Regions from separate parts of the Kluyvera intermedia genome, predicted to be linked through region 1. Evidence: predicted binding sites of a transcription regulator. Region 1 holds the regulator's gene; each other region holds the start of a gene.

Region 1 (10,944 bases):
GTGACGTCAAAGCACGAACAAATCTGTGCGCTGTCCGGCAGTTTATCGACGCCGATAGAGGGCTTACCGCCGCTCGCATGGGCAGGCAGGATCAGCGCGTCTGGGTTTTCCGGCAATTCAATGGTGTTCAGCGCCAATTGCAGTAGGTTGCCGAAGTCGCTGGTGTCACCCACCAGTACCGCGCCAAGCAGCGTTTTATTGTCCGGGCTGACGATAAGACGTTTGTAGACCTCTTTGTTTTCGTCGAGGTAAACGTAGCTGCGTGCGCCCGGCGTACGGCCGTGTGCATCGCCAATACCACCGACGTCTACGCCCAGCAGTTTCAGCTTGGCGCTCATGTCCGCACCCTGGAAGCTGTTTTCGTTACCGAGGATATGGTCAACGGCAACCTGCGCCATTTTATAGCCTGGTGCGACCAGGCCGTAAACGCGGTTTTTCCAGCTGGCGCATTCGCCGATAGCGTAGATATCCGGGTCAGAGGTCTGGCAGCTGTCGTTGATCATGATGCCGCCGCGCTGACCGACTTCCAGACCACATTGGGTGGCCAGTTTGTCGCGTGGGCGAATACCGGTGGAGAAGACGATAAAATCGACTTCCAGCTGGCTGCCGTCGGCGAAACGCATGGTTTTACGCGCTTCTTCGCCTTCCTGCACGATCTCTTTGGTGTTCTTATTGGTGTGAACTTTCACACCCATGCTTTCGATTTTGCGTTTGAGCTGTTCGCCGCCCATCTGATCGAGCTGTTCAGCCATCAGCATTGGGGCAAATTCGATAACGTGCGTTTCGACGCCGAGGTTTTTCAGCGCGCCTGCGGCTTCGAGGCCGAGCAGACCACCGCCGACTACCGCACCGCGTTTGCTACGGCGGGCGCAGGATTCAATGGCGTTCAGATCTTCAATGGTACGGTAAACGAAGCAATCTTGAGTTTCAGACCCTTTGATCGGTGGGATCCACGGGTAAGATCCGGTCGCCATGATCAGTTTGTCATAAAAGACGGTACGGCCAGCGCTGGAGTGGATCACCTTTTCTTTACGGTTGATGGTGATAGCGCGTTCGCCGACCAGAACTTTGACACCGTGCTTCTCGTAGAAACCTTCACGGACCAGCGACAGTTCTTCTGCCGTGTGGTGAGAGAAGTAAGAAGAAAGGTGGACGCGGTCGTAGGCGATGCGGGGTTCTTCACAGAAGACGGTAATATCAAGCTGGCTTGCGTCGGTTTTATCGAGAATGTCCTCGATGAAACGGTGGCCGACCATGCCATTACCGATAATTGCGAGTCTGACTTTGCTCATTTTTGCCTCGATTTCTATTCTAATACTGCCTACCTTAACGATTCAGCTATTGGGATTATTGATTCAAATCAATTCAGCCTTTACCTACCACTTAATGAGTAGTGTGATGATTTTTAAGTGGTTTTGTAAGTTGCGGAAAATACTCAACTTTATGGGGTGGGTGTTTTTTGAGCGAAAAGTGTGAAAAATCGGCAGGGGTGGGAGGGGGTTTTTTGTTGGGGTGGAGTGGGGTTCCGTCCACCCGAAGTTGGGCAGAACATGTCGCTTCATCACCTGTGAACGGGTTAAGGGGGGCGGCCGCGCCCCCCTTAACAATCCCCGCGGCCCCGCAAGGAAATCGGTGCTTCGCACTGCGCTCGCCTCCGAACTCCAGCCTGCGGCACGGCGAAACTCGACGTCCCTGTCTCGCTTCGCCTCAGTCCGCCATCCAGGCGGACTGACCTTGTCTTCCATTCTCCGACTCGCCGATTTCAGCGGGGACTCACCGGTTTCAGAACGATTGGTAAATTAAAGGCGGACTGACTGATTTAAGAGAGATTGTTTTTAGCTTTTATCTAAAAGACTGCTCGGGCTTGAGTGGCGTCTAAATCGCCGAAGCGTTCCCTGTAGGCCGGGGCAGCCCACATGGATGTGGGCTGAGGGCGTGGTTTACATGGATGTAAACTCGCGCCCGACCCGAAGCCGGAAGGGATAAGCTGAGGGAACCGCGCAGCGGCGATTTTGCCGCCAGAGCCTGGGGGTGCAGGGGGCGGCGGCGATTGGCCGCCCCTTGCGTGCTCCCTGCGCCCGCGCGTTGTATATGGCGAGATCTTTAAGGGAGCGCAACAGGGTGACTAATCCAAAAATTTCACCCTCAAGCCAGAAAGATTAGTGAGAAGCTCCCACCGCATGCTGACGATGACGACTAACAAACCCAAGCACCAGACACATCACAAACACCACCGCATAAAGCGCATTAGAAGTCGTCAATGCCGCCAGCGGCCCGCTGCTCGCCACAATCGGCCCAGTCACAACAAACGTCAGCATCGTGCCGATGGTGCCGCAGGTCAGCACAAAGTTAACCAGTTTGGGTGAGGCGATTTTGGTCTGCAAAGAACCCAACGTAATAATTGAGGTGTAGATAGCGCTGGAGAAAAAGCCCAGCGTCAGGATAAACCAGGCCAGATGCTGCGGCTCGCCGTGGTTAAACAGATACATCATCACCGTCGCAATCCCCGCCAGCACCGTCAGAATGCGTTGCAGATCGAAGAAACGCAGAATGAAGCTAAACGCCCACATGCCGAACATATAAGACATCCAGAAATCGCTGACCAGTTTACCGGCATCGTTCAGGCTCATACCCAGACCCTTGGCATACTCTGGAACCCACGAAATAAAGCCCAGTTGACCGAGGATGTAGCACAGCGCGGCAACGGACAGGAACAGCACGCCGATACCCCATTTCTCCTTCGCCACCGGCTGGTCTTCCTGCTGCGCTTTTTTGCCCAGCACCGGGAAGTCACAACCGAAGGTCAAAACAAAGATAGCCACGTAGATCAGGCCAATACACGCGTAAACCCAGTACCACTCAATGGTACGCGCCAGCAGCCAGGCGGCCAGCATCGGGAAGATCATCCCGGCCATGCTGAAGAAGGAGTCGGTGAACAGCAGACGCGCGCCGCGCTGACGACCTTCATACATATGGGTAATCAGGAACGTACCGATGGACATGGTGATACCGCTGACCAGACCCAGCACGAACATCGCCGCGGAGAACAGCGCCAGGCTGTGGCTGGTCATCAGCCCGGCGACCGCCAGCAACATCAGAATAAAGCCAAAACGCAGCTGCGTTTTCAGTGGGACAATTTCCATCAGCCAGGCATTCAGGAAAATCGAGATCAGGATCCCAGCGTTCAGGAAGGTAAAGGTGTTACTCATGCTGGAAACCGGCAGATTAAAATAATCGGCAATATTTCCCATCACCATCCCGGTGACAATTACCAACGCACCGGTAAGGGCGTAGGAGAAGAAGCTGATCCATGTGAGCTTGATACGGTTGCTGTTAGTCATGACTGGCCTGTGAATAGTTGTGTAAAGCGCGTTGACTCTGCGCTGAGCAGGCAGATTTTATTCACTGTAGTGATGTATTCATAGTTTTATTACGCAAACGATGACGTATTACACTTTTCTATGTGATCCAGATCACAAAAATAAATGCATCGATTCTTAGCTTGATCATTATGAACGTTACATACATGTAAACTTTGGTAAAGCACTGGCCTGAGGGGCTAAGCCTCTTTAGAATCAAGCCACTTGCTTCCCTACTGCACTCGTTAAAGGATTTCTCATGCTCAAATCAACTCTGGCGGCCGTGGCGGCTGTTTTCGCTCTTTCCGCGATGGCTCCTGCAGCTTTAGCAGCAACCAATGACCCGCATGTTCTGCTGACCACGTCGGCTGGCAACATCGAGCTGCAGCTGGATAGCCAGAAAGCGCCCGTTTCTGTTGAAAACTTCCTGAAGTATGTCAACAGTGGTTTCTATAACAACACCACGTTCCACCGTGTGATCCCGGGCTTTATGGTTCAGGGCGGCGGCTTTAACGAGCAGATGCAGCAGAAGCAACCAAATCCACCGATTAAAAACGAAGCCGATAACGGCCTGCGTAATACCCGTGGCACTATCGCGATGGCGCGTACCGCCGATAAAGACAGCGCAACCAGCCAGTTCTTTATCAACGTGGCCGACAATGCTTTCTTAGATCACGGCCAGCGTGATTTTGGCTATGCCGTATTCGGCAAAGTGGTTAAGGGGATGGATGTGGCAGACAAAATTTCCCAGGTGCAGAGCCATAACGTAGGGCCGTACCAGAATGTGCCGTCCAAGCCTATCGTTATCCTGTCAGCAAAAGTCTTACCGTAAGCTTTGTGGGGCGGCGTTGTGCATGAGGCTGCCGCCCTTATCGCTAAAGCAGTAAGCACCCGGTAGAATGGCGGCAGATAAACGACCGGAGCCGCCATGATCCTGCTGATTGATAACTACGATTCCTTTACCTGGAACCTCTACCAGTATTTTTGTGAGCTGGGGGCCAGCGTAACGGTCAGACGTAACGATGACATCACCCTCGATGATATCGCTCAGCTCGCACCGGACAAAATCGTTATCTCCCCCGGCCCCTGCACGCCAGATGACGCCGGTATCTCCCTTGATGTGATTCGCCACTATGCGGGAAAAGTACCGCTGCTCGGTGTTTGCTTAGGCCATCAGGCCATCGCGCAGGCATTTGGGGCGCGTATCGTTCGTGCGGCGAAAGTGATGCACGGGAAAACCTCACCGATTACCCACCAGCAGCAGGGCGTGTTTCGGGGTTTGAATAACCCGCTAACCGTCACTCGCTACCATTCTTTGTTGATTGACCCTGATACGTTAGCCGATTGTTTTGAGGTAACCGCACGTAGTGAGGCGGGGGAAATTATGGGGATTCGTCACCGACAGTGGGATTTGGAAGGCGTGCAGTTCCACCCGGAGAGTATCCTTAGCGAGCAAGGGCACGAACTACTGGCAAACTTTCTCAACCGATAGTCGTTGCTATCAAGTGATTTTTTATGCATATTTTATGGATATAATTTCACAACTATCGCGACATCGTTTGAAGAAGGGCATGACATGGAAACCAAACAACCTGCAATCACCCGCGCGACCTTCGATCAGGTCATTTTGCCCATTTATGCACCGGCAGAGTTTATCCCGGTCAAAGGCAAAGGGAGTCGCGTGTGGGATCAGCAAGGCAAAGAGTACATCGATTTTGCCGGCGGCATCGCGGTCACGGCATTGGGGCACTGTCATCCGGCGTTGGTTGAGGCGCTGAAAAGTCAGGGTGAAACGCTGTGGCATACCAGCAACGTCTTTACCAACGAGCCTGCGCTGCGTCTGGGGCAGAAGTTAGTGGATGCCACCTTTGCCGAGCGCGTGGTGTTTATGAACTCCGGTACAGAAGCGAACGAAACCGCCTTTAAACTGGCGCGTTACTATGCCTCGACTCGTCATAGCCCTTACAAAACAAAAATTATCGCCTTCCATAATGCCTTCCATGGACGTTCGCTGTTTACCGTCTCCGTGGGCGGTCAGCCGAAGTATTCCGATGGATTTGGTCCGAAACCAGCCGATATTATCCATGTGCCGTTTAACGACCTGCATGCGGTAGAAGCGGTGATGGACGACCATACCTGCGCGATAGTTGTCGAGCCGATTCAGGGTGAAGGTGGCGTACTGGCGGCAACTCCGGAGTTCCTGCAAGGCCTGCGCGCGTTGTGTGATAAGCATCAGGCGCTGCTGGTCTTTGATGAAGTGCAGAGCGGTATGGGCCGCACCGGTTCGTTGTTTGCCTACATGCACTATGGCGTGACGCCGGACATTCTGACCAGCGCCAAAGCGCTGGGCGGCGGTTTCCCGGTCAGTGCGGTGCTGACCACCGAAGATATTGCCAATGCGTTCCACGTCGGTTCACACGGCTCAACCTATGGCGGTAACCCGCTGGCCTGCGCCGTCGCCGGTGCGGCATTCGATATTATCAACACGCCAGAAGTGCTGAACGGCGTCAATGCGAAACGTGAACGGTTTGTGCAGCATTTGCAGCAGATTAATTCGAAGTACGATCTGTTCAGCGATGTACGCGGGATGGGCCTGTTGATTGGTGCTGAGTTGAACGCGAAGTACAAAGGGCGCGCGCGTGATTTCCTCTACGCGGCGGCAGACGTCGGTGTAATGGTACTGAATGCCGGCCCGGACGTGATGCGCTTTGCGCCATCGCTGGTGGTGGAAGAAGTGGATATTGACGAAGGGATGCAGCGCTTCTCGCAGGCCGTGGCGAAAATCGTTAGCTAGCTCGTCGCTTTAACCAGCCGCCATGACGTGGGCGCTGACGCCAGGCCACCGATGAGATGGTGTGCATGGTGTTCAGATGCCCCAGAATACGCTGGAGATGCTGTTCCATGGTGCTTAACGCCCCATGGGACAGCGCGTCCGGCGACTCCATAATGTTCACCTCGCCGCCACTGCCCGCCTCATCATACTCCAGACGCTGCTGACAGCGTTGTAGGGCAATTTCGCACGACTCCAGATACTGTTGCGCCAGATTCGGCGTCAGCATGGTGTGCTCGCGCGCAAGCGTCGTCATCGCGTTGATATGCTCGACGATAAACTGACTGTGGGTGACCCACAGTTTCATGTCTTCCAGATAACGCGGGTTAAAGCCCGGCTCCTGCATGGCCTGATTAAGGGTGTTGAACAGCGTATTGTGGGCCTGGTTTACGCGCATGCGCTGATACGCAAGCTTAGGGGCCTGTGGGTCTGGGCTTAGGATCAGACGAATGGCTTCCTGATCGGCCTCCAGCGCTGCCTGGGCACTTTGTCGCAGTTGACCGCTTTGCCATTGTGGCCACAGCCAGAGCATACCGCCGAAGGCAATCAGGCAGCCGATGATGGTGTCGATAAAGCGGGCAACGATAAACTGTTCACCATTTAACGTGAGAATTTGTAGGGTATATACCGCCGTGACGGTAAAACCAACGGTGGCCCAACCATAGCTGCGGCGAATAATCAGGTAGCTGCTGAGTGTGATAACCAGCATCCCGGCAAGCGCTAGCCCTTGTGGTGCGTGGAAGTGCAGGGCGATGGCTGCAATCACCAGACCAGCAAGCGTACCTGCTGCCCGATGGAAAATTCGTACGCGGGTTGCGCCATAGCCGTTTTGCGTTACCAGCAGTACCGTCATCAGGATCCAATACGGTTTTGGCAGATGCAGCGCTGTGCCCATCAGGCTAGCGATACTCAGCATGACGCTTAGCCTGCCCGCGTTGCGCAGGGCGGGGGATTTTAGCGACAGGTAGCTCTTGATTGCCGGGAACAACGGCAGGCGACGTTCTTTATCCGCCATCAGGTCTCGCGGATACAGTGGGCGCTGGGCTCGTAACACTCTGGCGATTCGGCTGAAGTGCCAGGCGCAGAACTGGCCGACCGGATTATCAGGATGTTGGTCAGCGATTTTTTCCAGCGCGCCAATCTGCTTGTCCATGGTGAAACGGCTAGGGTAGCGGTGGTAGAGAATATCATCCGCCAGCACGCGCAAACGTGCGGCGACGGTCTGAGCGTTCCAGCGGATCACTGCTTCCGCGTGGCTACGCTCAACGAGCTTTTGCACCTCTTCCGGCTGGTGCAGGCTAACGGAGATATGCTCCTGTAAATCCAGCCCTACCTGAAAAGCGCGCAGCAGGCGTTTGTAATCGTTGTGCTGGTTCGCCGCCAGCATGTGCAGCTGCTGGTAGCATTGGGAGATTAAATCCACCACCTTTTGCTGACGGTTTAACAGCGGTGGCAGCGCAGTGCTGGGGTCAGTATGCTGAGTCAGCAGGCTGTACTTGGCTTCACAGTAGTCGGCGAGCTGGCGATAGAGCAGGCTCAGCGATTCGCGCAGCGGCTGTTCGCGCCACATCCAGAACCACCACCAGTTAAATAATCCGTACCACAGTGTGCCGAGCGCATAGAGCAGTAGCGGCTGCCAGATAGGCATATTGCCCGCAAGACTGAGGGTGAAAATAGCGGCAATCAGCGAGGCGGGTAGCAGTCGTCCATGTAACGCGCTGATTTCAGCTGTCACCCCAAGTAAAAGGGCGAGCACGGTCAGGATGAGCGGTAGCGGGACCTCTTTTGCCAGTAATAGCTGTACCGCCAGACTGCATCCGGCAAACAGGCAGCCGCCGATAGTCAGACGTTTGAAAAAACGTTTATGCGGGGTATCAAGACCGGCGATATTGCAGCAAGCGGGAACTAACGAGAACAGCAGGCCTTGTTGAAGATGGCCGAAGAGCAGGCCAATGGCGACCGGCAAACATAACACCAGCGTTTGCCGCAGTGCATAGTTGACTTCCGGGTGGTAAATCAGCCTGCGCCACATGAGGGGAAACAAAAACGGCATACTGCGTTAGCACTATGCCGTTTTGGCTGGATCAGCGGGTGCCGTAGACGACAATCGTTTTGCCGTGTGCGGAGATCAGATTTTGATCTTCCAGCATTTTCAGAATACGGCCCACGGTTTCGCGGGAACAACCAACGATCTGACCGATTTCCTGACGGGTGATTTTAATCTGCATACCGTCTGGGTGGGTCATTGCGTCCGGCTGTTTGGCCAGATTCAGCAGGGTCTGGGCGATACGTCCGGTCACGTCCAGGAATGCCAGGTTGCCGACTTTTTCAGAGGTAATCTGCAGACGACGTGCCATTTGCGAAGACAAACGCATCAGGATGTCTGGGTTTACCTGAATCAGCTGACGGAATTTTTTATAAGAGATTTCAGCAACTTCACAAGCGGTTTTTGCCCGTACCCATGCGCTGCGTTCCTGGCCTTCTTCGAACAGGCCTAACTCGCCGATAAAGTCACCCTGGTTGAGGTAAGAGAGGATCATCTCTTTGCCTTCTTCATCCTTGATGAGTACAGCCACTGAGCCTTTGACGATGTAATACAGCGTTTCAGCTTTTTCACCCTGGTGAATCAGCGTGCTCTTCGATGGGTACTTATGAATATGGCAATGAGACAAGAACCATTCGAGAGTCGGGTCTGTTTGCGGTTTGCCAAGCACCATGCGCGGTTATCCTCTGTTATAAGCTCTTCCCAGCGGCAAAAACATTGCAGCCACTGGTTGCAATAGTATCCTTCCCGTTACCTGGGAAGTCGGCTGTCGAATCGTGCCGCAGCCTGTAATGTGATGTCCTCTGCATACATGCAGTACGTTTATGTATTACCGTAGCATCCCGACTGTTTTAGCATAGCTTTCGGCGCGTGTCTCCTGGTGTCTCGCTTCAGCATGACGGCGATCGCCTTCCATTGCGAGAATTGTTATGTACGCGTAATCTGAGAAGAAAATTGCAACCTGGGAGTTAAATAATATGCAAGCGCGTGTGAAATGGATTGAAGGCTTAACCTTCCTCGGTGAGTCCGCTTCAGGCCACCAGATTTTGATGGACGGCAACTCGGGTGATAAAGCCCCAAGCCCGATGGAAGTGGTCCTGATGGCAGCCGGTGGCTGTAGTGCAATTGATGTGGTTTCCATTTTGCAAAAGGGTCGCAATGACGTCACTGATTGCGAAGTGAAACTGACTTCCGAACGTCGTGAAGAGGCGCCGCGCCTGTTCACACATATCAACCTGCACTTCATCGTGACGGGTAAGGATCTTAAAGATGCCGCGGTTGCTCGTGCGGTGTCCCTGTCTGCTGAGAAATACTGCTCGGTTGCGCTGATGCTCGAAAAAGCGGTGAATATCACCCACTCTTATGAAGTGATTGAAGGCTAATTGCATATGACACGTAGCCCGGCCAAGCGCAGCGCCGCCGGGAACGCTGTTAACGCCGTTTAGCTTCTTCCTTCCATCAAACGCTGCACCAGCGGCATCATGATGAGCTCCATCGCCAGCCCGAGCTTGCCGCCGGGAACCACCAGCGTATTCATGTGCGAAATAAACGATCCTTGCAGCATCGCCAGCAGCCACGGGTAATCGATGTTATCAAGATTACGGAAGTGAATGACCACAAAGCTCTCATCGAGCGATGGAATGCTTTTGGCGGCGAAAGGGTTTGAAGTATCGACCGTCGGGACGCGCTGGAAGTTGATATGTGTGCGGGAAAATTGCGGCGTAATGTAGTTGATGTAGTCCTCCATCGAACGCACCACCGAATCCATCACCGCTTCACGCGAGTGCCCGCGCTCGCTGGTGTCGCGGATCATTTTCTGGATCCACTCAAGGTTAACGATAGGCACCACGCCCACCAACAAATCCACATGGCGCGCGACATCATTTTGTGGCGTCACTACGCCGCCGTGTAGCCCTTCATAGAACAAGACATCGGTTGGCTCCTGCAAGGGTTGCCAGGGGGTGAACGTTCCCGGCACCTGATTCCACGGCACGGCTTCATCGTAAGTGTGTAAATACTTGCGCGACTGGCCGCTACCGTTAACACCATAGTCGCGGAAAGTTTGTTCCAGCAGGCCAAAGTCGTTGGCGTCTGGGCCGAAATAGCTGATATGCCGACCGGCATCGCGTGCCTTACGGATTGCCATGTCCATTTCCGGACGGGTATAACGGTGGAAGCTGTCACCTTCAACTTCTGCGGCACGCAGGTTAAGTTGACCAAAAATTTTTCGGAATGCCAGGCTGGTGGTGGTGGTTCCTGCACCGCTGGAGCCGGTCACGGCAATAACTGGGTGTTTGGCAGACATGCGAATAACTCCTGAACAGACTACAGGAAGCCAATTAGCCTCCTGCAATAAGTATAGTTAACCGCGAAATTGGTTACGGGGCATGATGTTGACGGTCTCGTGAAGTTCAGACCAGACCAGCACCGCTTCGCCTGTTTGTAACTGGTGTTTGACGTCGGCGACCTTTTGCGCAAGTGAACGTTCATATTCACCATAATCAGTGCCTTCGCGCAAGACAAAGCTTTCAATCAATCTATCCAGCGTGTCCGGGTCGAGGTCCTGCCAGGGGATCATCATGCCTTCACTCCTAACCAGGTCATCAGCCAGGCGGGGATGCGTTTTTCCAGCCACATTTCCGGGTGGCGGAGGGTGCCACCGATAAATCCGACGTGGCCGCCGTGTTCGGTTAGCTGATACTCAACGTTAT
Region 2 (10,944 bases), 2.0 Mb from region 1:
ACCAGCAGGGTTGGGGCAACGTCATGTATATTCCCGCCGCACCGATGTGCGCCAAAAACCTCGCCTATGCGCATAAGGTCAAAGCTGCGTTGGAACGTGGTGCATCACCGGGCGATTTCCCGCGTGAAGATTATGAGGCTGCTTGGCAAGGACGGTTTACGCTGGAAGATTTGAACGTCCACGGCAGGCGTGCGCTGGGGATCGAAAGTGCAGATTGAATAGCTGAGGAAAAGAACCCGGCGGCGCTGCGCTTAGCCGGGCTACGCAAATCGGGTTCCCAAGGGAACCCGAAGACATATTACTCGACGCCTTTGGTGCGCAGGTAATCTTCGTAGTTACCGGTGAAGTCCACCACGCGCTCAGGCGTAATTTCAATCACACGGGTCGCCAGTGAGCTGACGAATTCACGGTCGTGAGAAACGAAGATCAGGGTGCCCTGATACATTTCCAGCGCCATGTTCAGTGATTCAATGGATTCCATGTCCAGGTGGTTGGTTGGTTCATCCATCACCAGAATGTTCGGTTTTTGCATCATCAGCTTACCGAACAGCATGCGACCCTTTTCACCACCGGAGAGTACTTTCGCCGGCTTTTTGATATCGTCCTGGCTGAACAGCAGACGACCCAGGAAGCCACGAACGACCTGCTCGTCATCGCCTTCCTGTTTCCACTGACTCATCCAGTCGAACACGGTCAGATCGTTATCGAAATCTTCCGCATGATCCTGCGCGTAATAACCAATTTGCGCATTCTCAGACCATTTCACGGTACCGTGATCCGCAGTCAGTTCACCGACCAGCGTCTTCAGCATGGTGGTTTTACCCACGCCGTTGGCACCCAGAATGGCAAGCTTCTCGCCCACTTCCAGCAGCAGATTGATGTCTTTAAACAGCGGGCCGTTATCGAAGCCTTTCGCAAGTTCTTCAACTGCCAGCGCGTTACGGAACAGTTTCTTATCCTGTTCGAAACGAATGAACGGGTTCTGACGGCTGGAGGCCTTCACTTCGTCAAGTTTGATTTTATCAATCTGACGAGCGCGAGACGTTGCCTGACGAGATTTGGAGGCGTTGGCGCTAAAGCGGCTAACGAAGGATTGCAGGTCGGCAATCTGCGCTTTTTTCTTAGCGTTATCGGACAGCAGACGTTCACGCGCCTGGGTCGCAGCGGTCATGTACTCATCGTAGTTACCCGCGTATACGCGCAACTCGCCGTAGTCGAGATCGGCCATGTGGGTACAGACCATGTTCAGGAAGTGACGGTCGTGCGAAATGATGATCATGGTGCTGTCGCGATCGTTAAGCGTCTGCTCCAGCCAGCGGATGGTATCGATGTCCAGGTTGTTCGTTGGTTCGTCGAGCAGCAGGATGTCAGGGTTTGAGAACAGCGCCTGTGCTAACAGAACACGCAGTTTCCAGCCTGGCGCAACTTCGCTCATCAGGCCCCAATGCTGTTCAACCGGAATACCGACGCCCAGCAGCAGTTCGCCCGCGCGGGATTCCGCAGAGTAACCGTCCATCTCGCCGTAAAGCACTTCAAGATCGGCCACTTTATAGCCATCTTCTTCGCTCATTTCAGCCAGACCATAGATACGGTCGCGCTCTTGTTTCACTTCCCACAGTTCAGCATGCCCCATGATCACCGTGTCCAGCACCGTGAACTCTTCAAAAGCAAACTGATCCTGGCGCAGCTTACCGATGCGCTCGTTCGGATCGAGGGAAACGTTACCCAGCGACGGTTCTAAATCGTTGCCGAGAATTTTCATAAAGGTGGATTTGCCGCTCCCGTTTGCGCCAATCAGGCCGTAACGGTTGCCGCCGCCAAATTTGACGGAGATGTTTTCGAACAGCGGCTTACTGCCAAACTGCATGGTGACGTTGCTGGTAACTAACACGGGAGTATCCTGAAGAATGTGAAGAATGTGACAAACCGCCTATTGTGCCACAATCGGGAATAAAAAGCGCCCGCCTTCGCCAGAGACTAAAATGTAACCCAAGTGAAAAAAATGTGATTTCGTACACATCCGAATTCCCTGCGACAAGGAATGCACATATAATGCGCTCCTACCAACAGTCTGAATTCCCAAACAACGGCCGTAAGGGCACTGATACCTCGCACAACATGAACATTAAATTAACAACGCTTTTCGCTGCGGCGCTTGCTGTCGTAGGCTTCTGTAATTCGGCATCTGCGGTCACGTACCCGCTGCCGACCAACGGCAGCCGCATTGTCGGTCAGAACCAGGTTATCACCATTCCGGATGACAATAAGCAACCGCTGGAATACTTCGCTGCCCAGTATCAAATGGGCTTGTCCAACATGCTGGAAGCTAACCCCGGCGTGGATACTTTCTTGCCAAAAGGCGGCACCGTGCTGAACATTCCTCAGCAAGTGATTCTGCCTGATACCGTGCACGAAGGTATTGTGATTAACAGCGCAGAAATGCGTCTGTACTACTATCCGAAAGGCACTAACACCGTTATCGTGCTGCCAATCGGTATTGGCCAGTTGGGCAAAGATACACCTATCAACTGGACAACCAAGGTAGAACGTAAGAAAGCGGGTCCAACCTGGACACCAACGGCGAAAATGCACGCAGAATATAAAGCCGCAGGCGAGCCGCTGCCAGCCGTCGTTCCAGCAGGTCCAGACAACCCTATGGGCCTTTACGCGCTGTATATTGGTCGCCTGTACGCTATCCACGGGACTAACGCCAACTTTGGTGTTGGCCTGCGCGTCAGCCATGGCTGTGTACGTCTGCGTAACGAAGACATCAAATTCCTGTTCCAGAACGTGCCGGTTGGTACGCGTGTACAGTTTATTGATGAGCCTGTGAAGGCAACGACTGAGCCAGATGGTAGCCGCTTCATTGAAGTTCACAACCCGCTGTCTACTACTGAAGCACAGTTTGAAGAAGGTGAAGTCGTTCCGATTTCTCTGACTAAAGCGGTGCAGGCTGTCACCAGCCAGTCTGACGTTGATCAGAGCATTGTTGAACAGGCGGTGAAAAACCGTTCTGGGATGCCGGTTCGTCTGAACTGATAGGGCATCCGATGTGGATTGCCGGATGGCGGCTAAAGCCTTATCCGGCCTACATTCTGTAGCCGGGAACACACCAGAAATGGTGACAAAAAAATGGCGGGTTAATCACCCGCCATTTTTCTATCCATTATTGACGATAACAATCCCGCCGTGATCGTAACGATAGTGACAGTGCGCATACTCAAGCGGCGTGCCATCATCCAGATAGATAACCTGCTCCACTTCCAGAATCGGGTCGCCCGCTTCGCAGTTAAGATGCTCTTTATCTAGCTCCGTCGGCTTTAATGCCCGTACGACACGGTACGACCCCATCATTTTCAACCCCAGATTTTCCTGCAGGTACTGAAAAACTGAATTTTCCAGATGCTCTTTATTTAGCCCCGGCACCAGCGAGACGGGCATAACGGTAATATCCAATGAGAGTGGCTCACCGTTCAGCAGTCGTAAACGCACAAAATCGTAGATGGGCGCATCGGCATCAATCAGCAGAGAGCTCTGCTCCTTCTGTGTTGGGAAGCGCAGCTCGAAGCGAATCACCTGACTTTCCACTTTGCCCAGATGCCCCCAGGTTTCCGTCGCACCAGAATAATCGCTGCCATGAATGTCCCACTGCGAAAGCTGGAGGAAGTTTTTACGAACAAACGTTCCCAGCCCTTTGCGGGTGTAGATTAACCCTTCAACAATCAGCTGCCGCATCGCCTGCTGAATCGTCATGCGACTGGTGCCAAATTCTGCCGCCAGCGCAAATTGGTCGGGTAATGGCTCAGAAGCGGGATATTGCCGACTTATGATCCGTTTTTTGATTTCCCGCGCTATCGCGATGTACTTCGCTGCCATCACCCGCTCCTGTGGTTACATCTCTTCGCCGTTACTGTGTATGGCTTTTTTCAGCCATGCATAACTTTTCTTCGGTACACGGCACAAATCTTTCAAATCGTGGTTTTCGCGGTTGACGTAAACCACGCCATAACGTTTACGCATGTCACCCTGCGAGCTAAGAATATCAATCAGCCCCCAGCCCAGATAGCCAATGACCTGCGCGCCATCTTCGAAAATGGCCTCTTTCATGGCATTAATATGGTCGCGATGGTAGGCAATGCGGTAATCATCGGCAATCTGGTTTTCACCGTCCCACGATTCAATCACGCCAATGCCGTTCTCAATCGGGAACACCGGTAAACGCCAGTCATTGTAATAGCGGGTAATGATACTGCGAAAACCGAGCGGGTCTATCTGCCAGTTCCATTCGGTCGCTTTCAGGTGTGGATTCGGCTTGTCGCCAAACAACATGTAGTTATTGACCGGTGTATCTTGCGGGATGGGGTCGCTATCGAGCGTTCGGCTGGCGTAGTAACTGAATGCCATATAGTCATTCTTCATGGTTGCCAGCACCGCCAGGTCTTCGTCAGGATAAATATCACGCAGGCCCGCTTTATCGACAAAATACATCACTTCCGGGCTGTAGCCCTCGCCTGCAAATGCACGTAACAGGTTCTGGTTAAAGAACTCATCAAGCTGCCGGGCACAAAAAACATCACGCGGTTTGCAGGTCGCCGGATAGACCTGGGCGTGCGCCAGCATACCGCCCATCAGTTTGCCCGGTTTGGTTTCGTGCAGATAATTCGTCAGGTGGGCGTGCGCCATCATTACGTGATGCTGAATCTGATACAGCTCGCGCAACGTTTTATCGCCGCGCATATAGCCAGAAATCAGGAAAGCTTCTGGCATATGGTAAAGGTTTTGTTCGTTGAAGGTCAGCCACCAGGTCACGCGGTCGCCGAAGCAGTCGATCATTTTTTTACCGTAGCGGACAAAAGCCTCTAACACCCGGCGGTCGGTGAAACCGTTATATTTTTCGGCGAGCGCCAGCGGCATGTCGAAGTGGTAGAGACAGATCATCGGCTCAATGCCACGTTCAATAAGCCCGGTAATGAAGCGTTCGTAGAACGCAATGCCCTCTTCATTGAATTCACCGTCACCGGTTGGGCAAACACGGCTCCAGGCAATCTGGAAACGGTAGCAGTTCATGCCCAGATCTTTCATTAAATCAAAATCTTCTTCAAAGCGATGATAGGAGTCGGTTGCTACCTTCCAGTCAGACGCAAATTCCTTTGGTTCACGGATATCGTAGACCGACATGCCTTTGCCACCTTCATTCCAGGCGCCTTCTGTTTGCATGCTGGAGACAGAGTTACCCCACAGGAAATTGGCGGGCAGTGATGGTTTCATAGTACGGCTCCTATATGACTAGTCATTTAAAGTTAATGACTAGTCATATAGCCGGAAGGTGCAAAGATCCGCAAGCAGGAGGTGCGATTTTTGTGAGTCGGTGAGGGTTTTCCCGGAGTCACAGACGCTCGTCCGGGGTACTTTGTAGGCGTGATAAGCGGCGCGCCATTAGGCGCAACGGTACAGATTGCCGGATGGCAGCGTTGCCTTATCCGGCCTACAACAACCGGTAGCCCGGACGAGCGTCAGCGACTCCGGGTAGGTCAGCGCAAAAGTAGCAGCAACCCATACCCTACTGCCGCAGCCCATAGCAGCATCGGAATCGAATAAAGATGGAAGCGCCACCAGATACGCCGGTCAGCGGCCATGCGCAGTGCAATCAGATTCGCCAGCGAGCCTGGTAGCAGGCCAAAACCACCAACGTTTACCGCCCATGCCAGCAGCATTGACGGCGGGACATAGTTGAGCAGCAAGATGGTCGACGGCACGTTGCTTATGACCTGCGACAGCCCAATCGCCGTCAGCCAAAGCTGACCTTCGGACAAGCTGCTCACCCCCGCCAGTGACTGTTGTAACACCGGGAGTTCCGTTAGCAAGTAGACATCAATAAACATCGCTATAAAGACCAGTAGCAGCGTCCAATCAACGCTTAGCACCACTCGTCGAGCCAGCAGCAAGAATCCGACGGCGATGATAACAAGCCCCCACAGCTCCTGCTGCATCTCCAGCGCGGCGAGGAAAATCAGATAGAACGCCAGACAACTCCACACCAGCAAAGGCTGCCATGACGGTGTGCGGTCACTACTTTGAAACGCGAGTTTTTTGGCCGGGAAACAAAACCAACATAGCACCAGCAGGGTTGCCATCATGGCCAACGCCAGCGGGAGCATCTGCCCGGTAAAGGCCGGGAACGTCAAACCAGAACGCCCCCACAACAAGATATTTTGCGGATTGCCGATAGGCGTTAGCAGCGAACCAGCATTGACCGCCAGCGCCTCGAAGATAATCATCCGGTTAATGGGCAGCGCACACCATTTTTTTAGCGTCAGGGTCAGCGGCACAACGATGAACAGTGCCACATCGTTGGTCAGAAACGTCGACAGTAGCGCCGCCGCCAACACCATAAACAGCGCCAGCTGGCGTTCAGTGGCAAAGCGGCGCGCCATTTTACGTCCCAGGACATCAAAATAGCCGCTCTGCTCAACGCCCTTGGTCAGCAGCATCAGGCCGCTCAGAGTAACAATGGTGTGCCAGTCAATGACCGCGGGCCAATGTGCTGGCGTAAAGGGCACAAAAAAACTCAGCAAAATGCCGATGATAATCAGCAGATGCAGGAAACGGTCGCGCATCAGCGACCGAATAAAAGGGAGATTCATTCAGCGTAATGCCCGTGCTTCTCGGTAAACTGGCGGAACATGTCCAGCGTTTCCTCGCTAACATGATGTTCAATACCTTCCGCATCGCGGCGGGCGGTCTCGGCGCTGATACCCAGCACCAGCAGGAAGTTCTCCACCACCTGATGACGCTCACGGCTTTCTTGCGCCAGCTTTTCCCCTTCCGGGGTGAGGAAAACGCCGCGCCATGGGATCTGCTCAATCAAGCCGACTCCCGCCAGCCGTTTGAGCATTTTCGCGACCGTCGGCTGCGATACCCCAAGACGTGCGGCCATATCAACCTGACGCGCTTCTCCCACCTCGCGGATCAGATCAGAAATCAGCTCAACATAGTCGTCAATCAGCTCCCGACGGTGCGCTTCACGAACCTGACGAAACCCTTCAACGTGCTCTTCGACATTCACCAGCTGCGTCACTTTTTTTGTTATTGGCGTACCTGCGCGACGGCCCATAGAACTTCCTCATCTGTGTGACGCCTTAACGCGTCATATCAAGTGAGCCCATTGTAATGGATTGTGACTCGAGCACAAAAATTTAACGTTTTAGCCATAGCTATAAAATATAGCCTATGCTATATCTGTATGTAATACGAACGCTCATCACGGAATGACGAGCCGGAAGCAGGAGGAACCATGAACGAATTCAAGAGGTGTATCAGCGTGTTTAGCCACTCTCCATTTAAAGTCCGTTTGATGTTGATCGAAATGCTGTGCGACCTGTTCAACAACAAGCCACAGCAGGACAAACCGTCCCGCTAAGCGGCGTCGCGACGCCGCTTCATCACCCTGTCACATTCCGCTGGCAACCTACCCGTTTGAGCTAAAAACCCCGCTTATTTTCTGGTTTTGTAAGCCCCATCCCAAAACAATTCGTTATCAGTAGTTGACCCCGTTATAAGCTGGCTTTATCTTCTTGCAGCCCTGTACTTTGCATCCCCCTTTTCACGCATCGTCTGGTCACTAAAGAACCCTTGACGCCAGGGGACGCACATGGCGTTTTTATAGTTGCGATTTATGAACCTAACCCTGAAAGAATCCCTCACCGCACGTGTGCTTGCTGTTAGCCTGTGGCCAGGACTTTATTTTTTACAATCACTGCTGATTAACCTGTCGCTGGGCTACTCTTTCACGCAGCTATCTGGCTATGGCTGGGATCTGATGTATGCCGCGGCATTTACCTGCGTCTTACATCTGCTATGGCGTACAGCGCCCAGAGTTCAAAAGGTCATTCTGGGGGTATACTCGCTTGTCGCCGCGCTTTACTTCCCTTTCAGCCAGGCTTACGGCGCTCCCAATTTCAATACCCTGTTGGCGATGCACTCCACCAACATGGAAGAATCGACGGAAATCTTCACCATTTTCCCGTGGTACAGCTATCTGGTGGGTCTCTTTATCTTTGCGCTCGGCGTCATCGCTGTCAGACGTAAGGTGGGAAATAAGCCGCGCTGGCGCCTTGTGGAGACGCTGTGTCTTCTGTTTAGCATTGGCGTATTCTTTGTTCAGCCTATCCAAAACCAGCTCTATGGCGGTGTCTTCAAGCTAAAAGATACCGGCTACCCGGCTTTTCGCTTTGTGAAAGACATTATCGTGAATAATCATGAAGTGCTTGATGAACAGCAGCGAATGGCCGCGCTTTCCGGAGTGAAAGATACCTGGAATGTGGTCGCCGTGAAGCCGAAATACCATACCTATGTGGTGGTGATCGGCGAAAGTGCACGCCGTGATGCGTTAGGCGCTTTTGGTGGACACTGGGACAACACGCCGTTTGCCAGTTCGGTTAACGGTAATCTGTTCACCAATTACGTTGCCGCCAGCGGTTCAACGCAAAAATCATTGGGCCTGACTTTAAACCGGGTAGTGGACGGCAAGCCGCTGTATCAGGATAACTTTGTTACCCTCGCCAACCGTGCAGGCTTTCAGACCTGGTGGTTCTCAAACCAGGGCCAGATTGGTGAGTACGACACCGCCATCGCCAGTATTGCGAAACGCGCCGATGAGGTGCAGTTCCTGAAAAGTGGGGATTTTGAAGCGGATAAAAATACCCGCGATGAGGCGCTGGTAAAAATGACCGCTCAGGTGCTCGCCACCCAGCGTAGCCAGCCGCAGCTGATTGTTCTGCACCTGATGGGTTCGCACCCACAGGCCTGCGATCGCACTCAGGGCAAGTATGAACACTTTGTTCAGTCAAAAGAGACGTCATGCTATCTCTATACCATGACGCAAACCGACAACCTGCTGAGCCAGCTCTACACTCAGTTGCGCAGCAATACCGATAGCTTCTCATTGGTCTATTTCTCCGACCACGGTCTGGCATTTAAAGAACGCGGTAAAGCGGTGCAGTACCTGGCGCACGATGATAAGTATCAGCAGAACTTCCAGGTACCGTTTATGGTGCTCTCAAGCGATGATAAAACGCATAACATCATCAAGGCCCGCCGCTCGGCCAACGATTTCCTGAGCTTCTTCTCACAGTGGACAGGCATTCAAACCAAAGAGATCGTGCCGAAATATCGTTTTATCTCGAAGCAAAAAGCCGGCAAGGTCTTTATTACCAATTTCCGCTTACAAAAAGTGGATTACGATACGCTGAAAACGGATCTCTTTGATCCAAAGAGTTAAACCTTCCGCGATCTCTTGCGCTATCCGTTACATCTTGTTCAGGTTAACGGATAGCACATTTTCTTAACATTGCATTACTATACTGTCCTCACGCCCGCTTCTTATAGGTCAAACGATGACAGTGCAACGCCTCACTTCTGACTGGCGAATCCCGGGTGCGGGATTGGCGACTCTCCTGCTACTGGCTGTCGCCTTCAGTTTGCACGCGCACTGGAGTGTTTTTATTCAGTGGTGTCTGGCGACACAAATTACCCTGCATCGCTATCTGGTGATGTATCTGCTTGAGATACATAATCACCAATACAGCGGTGGACTGTGGCTGCTTGGCGGCGCATTTTTGTATGGCGTACTGCATGCTATCGGGCCCGGACACGGTAAATTTATCGTCACCACCTACCTCAGCACCAATAAAGAAAGTCTGTTTGCCGCCCGCGCGGTACCGTTTATTGGCAGCCTCATGCAAGGCGTAAGCGCGATTGCGTTTGTGTTTATTCTGGCCATTGGACTCAATCTGGCGTCCGGCGATGTCAGCATCAGCCGCTGGTTTGTCGAAAAAATCAGTGCTGTCATGATTGGCTTATTCGGCGCATTTATTATTTATCAGGCATGCCAGAACCTGCGTCCGCGCAGACCCATCATCTCGTCCCTCAAACCGCTTCATACGCATGATGAACACTGCGGCTGCGGGCATCATGGCGTGGGAATAACGCTAGCTGAGAGCGACTGGAAGACGCGTCTGGGCGTCATTCTGGCTATTGGTGCACGCCCGTGTAGTGGCGCGATTATGATTCTCATGTTCGCCAATGCGCTCGGCATGGTGACATGGGGGATGGCAGCGGTTATGACCATGGCGCTGGGGACGGGATTGTCGATTCTGGGGCTATCGCTAGCCGTACGTTACGCACGTGAGCGTACCGTCGCCATTTTTGGCGATGCACCGCGTCATCATTGGCTGATGCCGGCAGTCAAAATCGTGGGGGGCGTGATGCTTGTTCTCTTCGCCACCGTGCTGTTCGTGACGGTGATTCCGATAAGCGCTAACGGCGACTACATTGCAGCGGGTTGTTGAATACGGCGGGAAATTGGTTTACAACAGACATTAAAAAAGGGGTCATAAAGACCCCTTTTATCATCACCGAAGTGATTAGAAGCGGTAACCTGCACCAACAATCCAGGTACCCACGTCAACGCTACGAATGCGAGACTGCTCGTAAGAGAAGTCCAGAGCAACGTTTTCGATTGGGTTGAACTGCAGGCCAGCGCCGTAGGAGAAGCCGTAGTCGCTGGTGCTGTTGTTGTCAGGGAAGTTGTTACCCTGTGCTTTACCGTAGCCGACACCGACTACACCGTAGATGCTTGCCCAGTCGTTCAGACGGTAAGCAGGACCCGCAGTGATGCCGTAGTACTGACCTTTAGTGTACAGGCCGTTCTGGGTGTCACTTTTTTCGGTGTAGGTGAAAGAGCTGATCACACCCAGTGGGCTGTTGTCAGCTTCGTAGCGATATTTCAGGTTGAAGCCGCCAGCTTTGTTAGCGACGCCCTGCATATCACTCTGAGCGTAACCACCGGTAACGGTGGAGGTTGCAGCTACTGCAGTACCTGCGGAAACAGCCAGAACTGCGGCCAGTGCTGAAAGACATGCAATTTTTTTCATAACCACCTCA
Region 3 (10,944 bases), 2.1 Mb from region 1:
GCGCCCATTTTTTCCAGCACATCCGCAAAACGAATGTCGCCCTGAACGCTATGACGACCGATACCGGTGACCTTCACGGTACCGCCTTTAATCGCACCAGCGGCGAGGAAATAGGAGGCGGAAGAGGCATCGCCTTCAACTAAATACTGTCCCGGGGAAACATACTGTTGGTTTCCACGCACAATGAAACGCTGGTAGTTCTGATTTTCAACCTCGACACCGAAGGTTTTCATCAGGTGCAGGGTGATATCGATATAAGGCTTAGAGACCAGATCGCCTTTAATAGTGATGGCGGTATCTTGCGGGGCCAGCGGCGCCGTCATCAACAGCGCGGTGAGAAACTGGCTGGATACGCTACCATCAACATCAATATCGCCGCCGCTAAAGCCGCCTTTCAGGCGTAATGGCGGGTAGTTTTCCTGCTCCAGATAATCAATCTGCGCGCAACCCTGACGCAGGGAATCAACCAGATGACCAATCGGACGCTCTTTCATCCGCGGTTCACCGGTCAACACGATATTGTTTTGTCCAAGACACAGCGCCGCCGCCAGTGGACGCATTGCCGTGCCCGCATTACCCAAAAACAGTTCCAGTTCGTCAGAAGACTGCATCGGTCCTGCATTACCGGTCACTTCACAGCGAGTGCGATCGGCTGACAAGGTATAATGAATTCCCAGCGACTTCAGCGCGTTCAGCATGTGGCGAACATCGTCACTGTCCAGCAAATTTGTCAGGACGGTTGTGCCACGGGCCAATGCTGCCAACAGTAGTGCGCGGTTCGACACGCTTTTAGAACCGGGCAGATTAATGGTGCCATCAACACGCGCGATAGGTTGTAACGTCAGGGATTCCATGAAACTCAACTCTCAAAAACAGAAGTAAAAACCCCACGGCGCAACCGTGGGGATGAAATGATCAAAACCAAATTAGCCGTGACGGCGTTCGAACGCTTTCATAAAGTCGGTCAGCGCCTGTACGCCCGCCAGTGGCATGGCATTGTAGATGGACGCACGCATTCCACCCACGACACGGTGGCCCTTCAGCGCATGTAGACCTGCGGCAAATGACTCTTCGAGGAACAGCTTATCCAGCGCGCTATCCGCTAACTGGAACGGTACGTTCATGCGAGAGCGGTTAGCGGTCGCCACATCGTTACGGTAGAAATCACTACCATCAATGGTGGTATACAGAAGATCGGCCTTCTGCTGATTAATCTTGTCCATGGCTTCAACGCCACCCTGCTCTTTCAGCCATTTGAACACCAGACCTGACAGGTACCAGGCGAAGGTTGGCGGAGTATTGAACATCGAGTCGTTTTCGTTTAACACGGTGTAATCGAGAATTGACGGGCAAGCCACGTGCGCTTTACCCAACAGGTCTTCGCGAACAATCACCAGCGTTAAGCCCGCAGGGCCGATATTTTTCTGAGCGCCGGCATAGATAATACCGTAGCGGCTGACATCAATGGGACGCGACAGGATGGAGGAGGAAAAATCGGCGGCCACAATAACGTCTTTGCCGAAGTCTGGCGTCTCTTCAATGGCGATACCATCGATGGTTTCATTCGGGCAGTAATGTAAATACGCCGCGTTATCAGAGAGCTGCCATTCGCGCATCGGTTTTACCGCACGTTTACCGTCGACGGTGACTTTGGCATCAATAACGTTCGGGGTGCAGTATTTTTTGGCTTCTTTGACCGCGCTGGCTGCCCAGTAGCCAGCATCAACGTAATCTGCGGTGGTTTTGTCACCCAGGATATTAAGTGGAACACCGGCAAACTGCCCGCGCCCGCCGCCGTGGCAAAACAGCACTTTGTAGTTGGAAGGGATATTGAGCAGGTCACGGAAATCCTTCTCTGCTTCTTCCGCCACGTGGATAAATTCTTTACCACGGTGACTGACTTCCATTACCGACGTTCCTAAGCCGTTCCAGTCGCAAAGTTCTGCCTGCGCCAGTTTAAGAACATCTGCCGGTAACATTGCCGGACCTGAACTGAAATTAAACACCTGAGCCATTTTCCCTCACCACGCTAAAAGCTATAAGTAATACCTGTGGATATCGGTTTTATCATTCAGTGACACGCGCCGCAATGTCTAAAACTTTCCACCGACAAATTGTGCACCGCATCACACAAAAGATTGTTCCATCTGGACGCCGTAAAACCGACAAAATCGCTGTCAGGCATTACGTTTAACCCGGCTGGCCTTAGTCCATTCTGGATTCGCACAACGGGGACATAATTGGCGATCGCCTGCCCGCATACTGACCACGCTGCTGCAGCGAACGCAAGCATACTCTCCCGGCTCAGGAACCACTTTATATCGCGTCACCTGACTTTTCGGCAAAATGCACAGGCCCGGTTTAACATCATCATTGTGATAGTAGAACACACTGATTTCACCGTTGGTTTCCATCACGGCTAAGCGGACCTGCCCCAGCTGTTCCACGCTGCTAAGACGCAGCTCCATGAAAAAATCCAGCTCGGTCATGTTGGCTTTGCGCACATTATCCCACGCTAACTGTCCGTCCTCGACAATGACTACCGCTTTACCTTCCAGTAAATCCTGCACCGTTTCGCTTTTTGCCATCAGCCACATAATTAACCGATAAAGCAAGGCTAGCGACACGAAAACAACCAGCACGGGTACCATCGGCACATCATCATAAAAAGCCACGTCCCCTGCCGCCGAACCGAGCGTCAGAATGATCAGCACTTCAAACAGCGACATCTGCCGCACGCCACGCCGTCCGGTCAATTTGAGAAATAAAAAGACCAATATAAAGGTATAGAGACTTCTGAGCGCCACTTCGCCTAAAAACTCGGGAGGAACTTTATCAAATGCCATCCGTTGGAGATCAAACACTTTCATTTTTCTACGCCTTAACAAAAGGTTATTTTGTATAAGCATAGCCTCACCTTTTATTTTCGCCGGAGATAGCACCCGTCACACAAAACCCGTATCATTGCGCGCTTTCCGTACGACAAAAGAGATTGCTATGACGCAGACCTATATTCCCGGCAAAGATGCCGCGCTGGAAGATTCCATCGCCCGCTTCCAGCAAAAGCTGCTCGACCTGGGTTTCGATATTGAAGAAGCCTCCTGGTTGAACCCTGTTCCTAACGTCTGGTCGGTGCATATTCGTGATAAAGCCTGTTCTTTATGCTTTACCAACGGTAAAGGTGCTACCAAAAAAGCGGCGCTGGCGTCGGCGCTGGGTGAGTACTTTGAACGTCTCTCCACTAACTATTTCTTTGCTGATTTCTGGCTGGGTGATGAAATTGCCAACGGCCCATTCGTGCACTATCCGAATGAAAAATGGTTCCCGCTGACCGAAGACGACGAGGTGCCGGAAGGTCTGCTCGATGCACGTCTGCGCGCATTTTACGATCCAGACGATCAGCTCGGCGCGAGCATGTTGGTCGATCTGCAGTCCGGTAACGACGATCGCGGCGTGTGCGGCCTGCCGTTTACTCGTCAATCAGATGGCGAGACCATCTATATTCCGATGAACATCGTGGCAAACCTGTACGTGTCCAACGGCATGTCAGCCGGTAACACCCGCAATGAAGCGCGTGTTCAGGGTCTATCAGAAGTCTTTGAGCGTTACGTGAAAAACCGCATCATTGCGGAAAGCATCAGCCTACCGGAAATTCCATCCGAAGTACTGGCACGTTTCCCAGGCGTTGTTGAGTCGATAGCTAAACTGGAAGCCGAAGGTTTCCCAATCTTCGCATACGATGGTTCTCTGGGCGGTAAATACCCGGTTATCTGCGTGGTACTGTTCAACCCAGAAAACGGCACCTGCTTCGCCTCTTTCGGTGCACACCCAGACTTTGGTGTTGCTCTGGAGCGTACGGTTACCGAACTGCTGCAAGGTCGTGGTCTGAAAGATCTCGACGTGTTTACCCCACCGACCTTCGACGACGAAGAAGTGGCCGAACACACAAATCTGGAAACCCACTTCATTGATTCAAGTGGTTCTATCTCCTGGGATCTGTTCAAGCAGGATGCTGACTATCCGTTTGCAGACTGGAGCTTCTCCGGCACCACCGAAGAAGAGTTCGCAACCCTGATGGCTATCTTCAAAGAAGAAGATAAAGAAGTGTACATTGCCGACTATGAGCACCTGAGCGTTTACGCTTGCCGCATCATCGTACCAGGTATGTCCGACATCTATCCGGCGGAAGATCTGTGGCTGGCGAACAACAATATGGGTAGCCACCTGCGCAACACCATTCTCTCCCTGCCGGGTAGCGAATGGGAAAAAGAAGAGTACCTGAATCTTATCGAGCAGATCGACGACGAAGGTCTGGACGATTTCACCCGTGTCCGTGAACTGCTGGGACTGGCAACAGGCTCTGATAACGGTTGGTACACTCTGCGTGTCGGTGAACTGAAGGCCATGCTGGCATTGGCTGGCGGCGACCTGGAACAGGCACTTATCTGGACTGAATGGACGATGGAGTTCAACGCCTCGGTCTTCAGCCCAGAACGTGCTAACTATTACCGCTGTCTGCAGACTCTGCTGTTATTGTCTCAGGAAGAAGATCGCGAACCGCTGCAATACCTGAACGCTTTTGTCCGTATGTACGGGGTTGATGCAGTAGAAGCCGCCAGCGCAGCTCTGAGCGGTGAAGAAGCCTTCTATGGCTTGCAACCTGCTGATGGCACGTTGGCTGCCTTCCCTGCGCATCAGGCGCTGTTACAGGCATACGAAAAACTACAGCGCGCAAAAGCAGCATTCTGGGCGAAATAAGTTAAAGCCTTAGAAAAAGTAGGTTTAACGTAGACTCTACGCTATATTACGGGGCCAATTGCTGGCCCCTTTTTTATTTCCACGCTTCGCTTCCGCTTGGTGTGAAAATAAAGTTAAAGATAAGTAAACGCGATTATTGGTAGCTTACTTTTATTGTTAATTTACCAGATCATTACTCCATTTTAATTAACCCGTAAAATGAAGGGTAACGAAAATATTCAACTCAATTTGCAAATCTTAAAATTTATTTTTATAATAACATTCAATAACTTACCCTGTATTAGTTGAAAAACCATCCAACTTGCAGGCCTATAAGCCAGGCGAGATATGATCTATATCAATTTCTCTTCTATAATGCTTTGTTAGTATCTCGTCGCCGATTAAATAAAAAGAGAGAGTTAGTGTGAAAGCTGACAACCCTTTTGATCTACTTCTCCCTGCTGCAATGGCCAAAGTTGCCGAAGAAGCAGGTGTCTATAAAGCAACCAAGCATCCGCTGAAAACCTTTTATCTGGCGATTACTGCGGGCGTCTTCATCTCGATTGCTTTTGTATTTTATATTACAGCAACCACGGGTACAGCTGGCATGCCGTTTGGCATCGCAAAACTGATCGGTGGTGTCTGCTTCTCACTAGGCCTCATTCTTTGCGTGATTTGTGGCGCCGACCTCTTTACCTCAACTGTGCTTATCGTTGTTGCGAAAGCCAGCGGTCGTATCACCTGGGGTCAATTGGCGAAAAACTGGCTCAACGTCTATGTTGGTAACCTGATTGGCTGCCTGCTCTTCGTACTGCTTATGTGGTTGTCCGGAGAATATATGACGGCCAACGGCGGATGGGGGCTTAACGTCCTGCAAACCGCTGACCACAAAATGCACCATACATTTATCGAAGCCGTCGCTCTCGGCATCCTGGCGAACCTGATGGTCTGCCTGGCAGTCTGGATGAGCTACTCTGGCCGCAGCCTGATGGATAAAGCCATGATTATGGTTTTACCGGTTGCCATGTTCGTTGCCAGCGGTTTTGAGCACAGTATCGCAAACATGTTCATGATCCCTATGGGTATCGTAATACGCGATTTTGCTAGCCCGGAATTCTGGACCGCTGTCGGTTCCTCTCCGGAGAATTTCTCACACCTGACCGTGATGCATTTCATCACCGATAACCTGATTCCCGTCACTATCGGGAACATCATCGGCGGCGGTTTGCTGGTTGGGTTGACATACTGGGTCATTTACCTGCGTGGCGGTGACCGTCATTAATTTGATGGTTGCTCCAGGCAGTAAATAAAAGTCCACTTAAGAAGGTAGGTGTTACATGTCCGAACTTAATGAAAAGTTAGCCACAGCCTGGGAAGGTTTTACCAAAGGTGATTGGCAGAATGAAGTAAACTTACGTGACTTCATCCAGAAAAACTACACCCCGTATGAGGGTGACGAGTCCTTCCTGGCTGGCGCTACTGACGCGACCACCAAGCTGTGGGACAACGTTATGGAAGGCGTTAAACTGGAAAACCGCACTCACGCGCCAGTTGACTTTGACACCGCCGTTGCATCTACCATCACTTCCCACGACGCTGGCTACATCAACAAAGCGTTGGAAAAAATCGTTGGTCTGCAAACTGAAGCTCCACTGAAACGTGCTCTTATCCCGTTCGGTGGCATCAAAATGATCGAGGGTTCATGCAAAGCGTATAATCGCGAACTGGACCCAACCATCAAAAAAATCTTCACCGAATACCGTAAAACCCACAACCAGGGTGTATTCGATGTTTATACCAAAGACATTCTGAACTGCCGTAAGTCTGGCGTTCTGACTGGTCTGCCAGATGCTTACGGCCGTGGTCGTATCATCGGTGACTACCGTCGCATCGCGGTATACGGTATCGACTACCTGATGAAAGACAAATACGCTCAGTTCCTGTCTCTGCAGTCTGACCTGGAAAATGGCGTAAATCTGGAAGCGACTATCCGTCTGCGTGAAGAAATCTCTGAACAGCACCGTGCGCTGGGTCAGATCAAAGAAATGGCAGCGAAATACGGTTGCGATATCTCTGGTCCTGCTACCAATGCTCAGGAAGCTATTCAGTGGACTTACTTCGGCTACCTGGCTGCGGTTAAATCTCAGAACGGCGCTGCAATGTCCTTCGGTCGTACTTCCAGCTTCCTGGATATCTACATCGAACGCGACCTGAAAGCAGGCAAAATCACAGAGCAAGAAGCTCAGGAAATGATTGACCACCTGGTCATGAAACTGCGTATGGTTCGCTTCCTGCGTACCCCTGAGTATGATGAACTGTTCTCCGGTGACCCAATCTGGGCGACTGAATCTATCGCAGGTATGGGCGTTGATGGCCGTACTCTGGTTACCAAAAACAGCTTCCGCTTCCTGAACACCCTGTACACCATGGGTCCTTCTCCAGAGCCGAACATCACCGTTCTGTGGTCTGAAAAACTGCCACTGGCGTTCAAAAAATATGCTGCTAAAGTGTCCATCGATACCTCTTCTCTGCAATACGAGAACGATGATCTGATGCGTCCTGACTTTAACAACGATGACTACGCTATCGCTTGCTGCGTAAGCCCAATGATCGTTGGTAAACAAATGCAGTTCTTCGGTGCGCGTGCTAACCTGGCAAAAACCATGTTGTATGCAATCAACGGCGGCGTTGATGAAAAACTGAAAATGCAGGTTGGTCCTAAATCTGAACCAATCAAAGGCGACGTTCTGAACTTCGACGAAGTGATGGATCGTATGGATCACTTCATGGATTGGCTGGCTAAACAGTACGTCACCGCGCTGAACGTTATCCACTACATGCACGACAAGTACAGCTACGAAGCCTCTCTGATGGCGCTGCACGACCGTGACGTTATCCGCACCATGGCGTGTGGTATCGCAGGTCTGTCCGTTGCTGCTGACTCCCTGTCTGCAATCAAATATGCGAAAGTCACTCCAATTCGTGACGAAGACGGTCTGGCTATCGACTTCGCAATCGAAGGCGAATACCCGCAGTTTGGTAACAACGACGCTCGCGTTGATGACATGGCGGTTGACCTGGTTGAACGTTTCATGAAGAAAATTCAGAAACTGACCATGTACCGTAACGCTATCCCGACTCAGTCTGTTCTGACCATCACCTCTAACGTGGTTTATGGTAAGAAAACAGGTAACACCCCAGACGGTCGTCGTGCTGGCGCGCCATTCGGCCCAGGAGCTAACCCAATGCACGGTCGTGACCAGAAAGGTGCTGTTGCCTCTCTGACCTCCGTTGCTAAACTGCCGTTTGCTTACGCTAAAGATGGTATCTCTTATACCTTCTCTATCGTTCCTAACGCTCTGGGTAAAGACGACGATGTTCGTAAAACTAACCTGGCAGGCCTGATGGATGGTTACTTCCACCACGAAGCGTCTGTTGAAGGTGGTCAACACCTGAACGTTAACGTTATGAACCGCGAAATGCTGCTCGACGCGATGGAAAACCCTGAGAAATATCCTCAGCTGACCATCCGTGTATCTGGCTACGCAGTACGTTTTAACTCCCTGACTAAAGAACAGCAGCAGGACGTTATCACCCGTACCTTCACTCAATCTATCTAATAGATTTGACTGAAATCGCGATTAAAAACGCGTAATATAAAGGCTCCACTTCGGTGGGGCCTTTCTTATAATTAACTTACGCTGAGTCGATTTTGCCTGCTGACTTCTATACCAGGTTAACAAGCAAAATAAACTCGACGCGGCTTTATAACCGTGCTCGCAAACCTGGCTTAAAAGCCGGGAAGAACTGGAGATAACACCGCAATGTCTGTAATTGGTCGTATTCACTCCTTTGAGTCCTGTGGCACCGTCGATGGCCCAGGCATCCGCTTTATTACCTTCTTCCAGGGCTGCCTGATGCGCTGCCTGTACTGCCATAACCGCGATACGTGGGATACCCATGGCGGTAAAGAAATCACCGTTGAAGAACTGATGAAAGAAGTGGTGACCTATCGCCACTTTATGAACGCATCCGGCGGCGGTGTCACTGCGTCTGGCGGTGAAGCTATCCTGCAGGCCGAGTTCGTGCGCGACTGGTTCCGTGCTTGTCACAAAGAGGGTATTCACACCTGTCTGGATACCAACGGTTTTGTCCGTCGCTACGATCCGGTGATTGATGAACTGCTGGAAGTGACCGATCTGGTCATGCTCGATCTTAAACAGATGAACGATGATATTCACCAGAACCTGGTGGGTGTATCCAATCACCGTACGCTGGAGTTTGCACAGTATCTGTCGAAGAAAGACGTGAAGGTGTGGATTCGCTACGTAGTGGTGCCAGGCTGGTCAGATGATGATGATTCCGCGCACCGTCTGGGCGAATTTACCCGCGATATGGGCAACGTCGAGAAAATCGAACTGCTGCCTTACCACGAGCTGGGCAAACACAAGTGGGTCGCCATGGGTGAAGAGTACAAACTTGACGGCGTGAAGCCGCCGAAGAAAGAAACCATGGAACGCGTGAAAGGCATTCTTGAGCAGTACGGTCATAAGGTGATGTACTAAACTCGCCTGCGCTTCCCGGCGTCGCTGTGCTCGGTCGGGCTACTTTTGTACATATTTGTAGCCCGGATGAGCGAATGCGACGCCGGGGAACACGGCACTCAATCCCAGCACCGCCTCCCTTCTTTTTTAATGCCGACGTGCCAACAGCGGGAAAATAAACCCAAGCCCTATCAGCACAAACGGCATCGCCACGTTCAGTGACAACTGGAAAATCCATTCCGGTGTGAACGCCGCCATTTTTGGGAAGATCCCGGTAAGGCAGGCAAAGGCGGTAAACAGGAAACACCATATTCCCACGGTCATCGCCAGCTTCCGGTTACGGATAAAGACGTACTCCGAGTGATATTTCTGTCCTAACCGAAGGACGGCAATAAACGCCACAAACACCCACAGATAGCGCAGCGGCATCACTACCGAGTTCAGATTCAACAGCCACTTATACAGGTTGTTCATATCACCAATTCCCAGCGTCGGCAGCATGATAAGCAGCGCCACCAGTACCAGCGTCAACAAATAACCGTTTACCGGCGTACCAGATGCGTTAGTGCGACACAGTTTCTCAGGAATATAACGGCTATCCGCATCGCTTAGCAGTACCTTCAGCGGCGCATCAATCGAGAATACCAGCGCGGCAATCTGCCCCAATGTATTGGCGATGGCATAAATTACCATCAGGGTATTACCCATGTCGTAATACTCGCCCAGTTTCTGGAACGCGTAATACTGACCGTTGGCCATCAAATCGTCGGGAATATTGTTGGAGTCGAACATCATCCCCATCGCCAATGAACCCAGAATCGCGCATACCGCTACCATCACAGCAAGGAATATCATCCCGCGCGGGAACTCTTTGCCGGGGTTACGGGTATTATTGACGTACGGTGAGATTTTTTCCGCACCGCCGACTGCAAACACCAGCATTGAGATCGTGGTGATGTAGGTGAAATCAAAATGTGGGATAAACGTGCGCCAGGAGATATTGGTTGTCGCAATTTTCACCTCCGTAATCGCAGGCGCAGTGACTGCCATGACAACGTACAGCAGCGACATCACAAACATCGCAATCCCGGCAATCGATCCCACCAGCTTCAGCGACTTCATACCGCGGGAGGCTACCCACATAAAGAAGATAAACAGCACCAACGTGAAGCCCTGTAGCGCGACCACGCCGTATTCGGTGATAAGCGACCCATTCCCCTTCAGCGCCCAGCCTAATGCAATCAAGATTGCCTGTGGCTTTTGTGCCAGATAAGGAATATGTACCACCCAATAGGTCCAGGCTGCCAGATACGCCAACCCCGGCCCCATGGTATTTTTAATCCACGTACTTACCCCACCCTTGCCATCTTTGAAGGTCGAGCCCAGTTGACCGACAATCAGCGCATACGGAGTAAAGTAGAGCGCAAAGATAAAAAGCCATGAGAAAACCACCACCAACCCCTGGTTGGCGTAGTTATTGACGACGTTACCGAAACCCCAAACCGTAATAAACGACATCAGCGCGATGTTGTACCATCGCAGCTGCTTTTCTTGATCGCTTGCCATAAATTCCGTTCCTTGAATGTTATTTTCGCGAATGCGTTATTTTTTTCGACGGATGATTATGCGAGCACTACGTAAAAAAAGGTAATGTGGTAGTGCA

The links. The regulator CRP, encoded in region 1, controls carbon source genes, mostly activating them, when cyclic AMP is high. The targets are predictions, from matches to a motif close to ATGTGANNNNNNTCACAT.
Region 2: the regulator CRP is predicted to act here: its motif matches at 2,003-2,020, upstream of U0026_RS15385 (ABC-F family ATPase).
Region 3: the regulator CRP is predicted to act here: its motif matches at 5,084-5,101, upstream of focA (formate transporter FocA).

The regions. Positions count from the first base shown of each region.
Region 1 covers NZ_CP139986.1:463,307-474,250, forward strand. The annotation lists gene nirB (nitrite reductase large subunit NirB) at 1-1,292, opposite strand, end outside; gene tsgA (MFS transporter TsgA) at 2,160-3,341, opposite strand; gene ppiA (peptidylprolyl isomerase A) at 3,619-4,191, shown strand; gene pabA (aminodeoxychorismate synthase component 2) at 4,288-4,851, shown strand; gene argD (bifunctional acetylornithine/succinyldiaminopimelate transaminase) at 4,936-6,153, shown strand; gene U0026_RS02120 (YccS/YhfK family putative transporter) at 6,146-8,221, opposite strand; gene crp (cAMP-activated global transcriptional regulator CRP) at 8,274-8,906, opposite strand; gene U0026_RS02130 (OsmC family protein) at 9,211-9,615, shown strand; gene U0026_RS02135 (phosphoribulokinase) at 9,675-10,538, opposite strand; gene U0026_RS02140 (YheU family protein) at 10,596-10,814, opposite strand; gene U0026_RS02145 (hydrolase) at 10,811-10,944, opposite strand, start outside.
Region 2 covers NZ_CP139986.1:3,182,876-3,193,819, forward strand. The annotation lists gene U0026_RS15380 (DUF1479 domain-containing protein) at 1-218, shown strand, start outside; gene U0026_RS15385 (ABC-F family ATPase) at 299-1,891, opposite strand; gene ldtB (L,D-transpeptidase) at 2,119-3,039, shown strand; gene U0026_RS15395 (GntR family transcriptional regulator) at 3,160-3,876, opposite strand; gene U0026_RS15400 (glycoside hydrolase family 1 protein) at 3,892-5,268, opposite strand; gene U0026_RS15405 (anion transporter) at 5,532-6,644, opposite strand; gene mntR (manganese-binding transcriptional regulator MntR) at 6,641-7,114, opposite strand; gene mntS (manganase accumulation protein MntS) at 7,295-7,420, shown strand; gene U0026_RS15420 (phosphoethanolamine transferase) at 7,676-9,280, shown strand; gene U0026_RS15425 (nickel/cobalt transporter) at 9,396-10,349, shown strand; gene ompX (outer membrane protein OmpX) at 10,425-10,934, opposite strand.
Region 3 covers NZ_CP139986.1:3,067,535-3,078,478, forward strand. The annotation lists gene aroA (3-phosphoshikimate 1-carboxyvinyltransferase) at 1-854, opposite strand, end outside; gene serC (3-phosphoserine/phosphohydroxythreonine transaminase) at 927-2,015, opposite strand; gene U0026_RS14905 (DUF421 domain-containing protein) at 2,178-2,870, opposite strand; gene ycaO (30S ribosomal protein S12 methylthiotransferase accessory factor YcaO) at 2,998-4,758, shown strand; gene focA (formate transporter FocA) at 5,162-6,019, shown strand; gene pflB (formate C-acetyltransferase) at 6,075-8,357, shown strand; gene pflA (pyruvate formate lyase 1-activating protein) at 8,562-9,302, shown strand; gene U0026_RS14930 (APC family permease) at 9,429-10,847, opposite strand.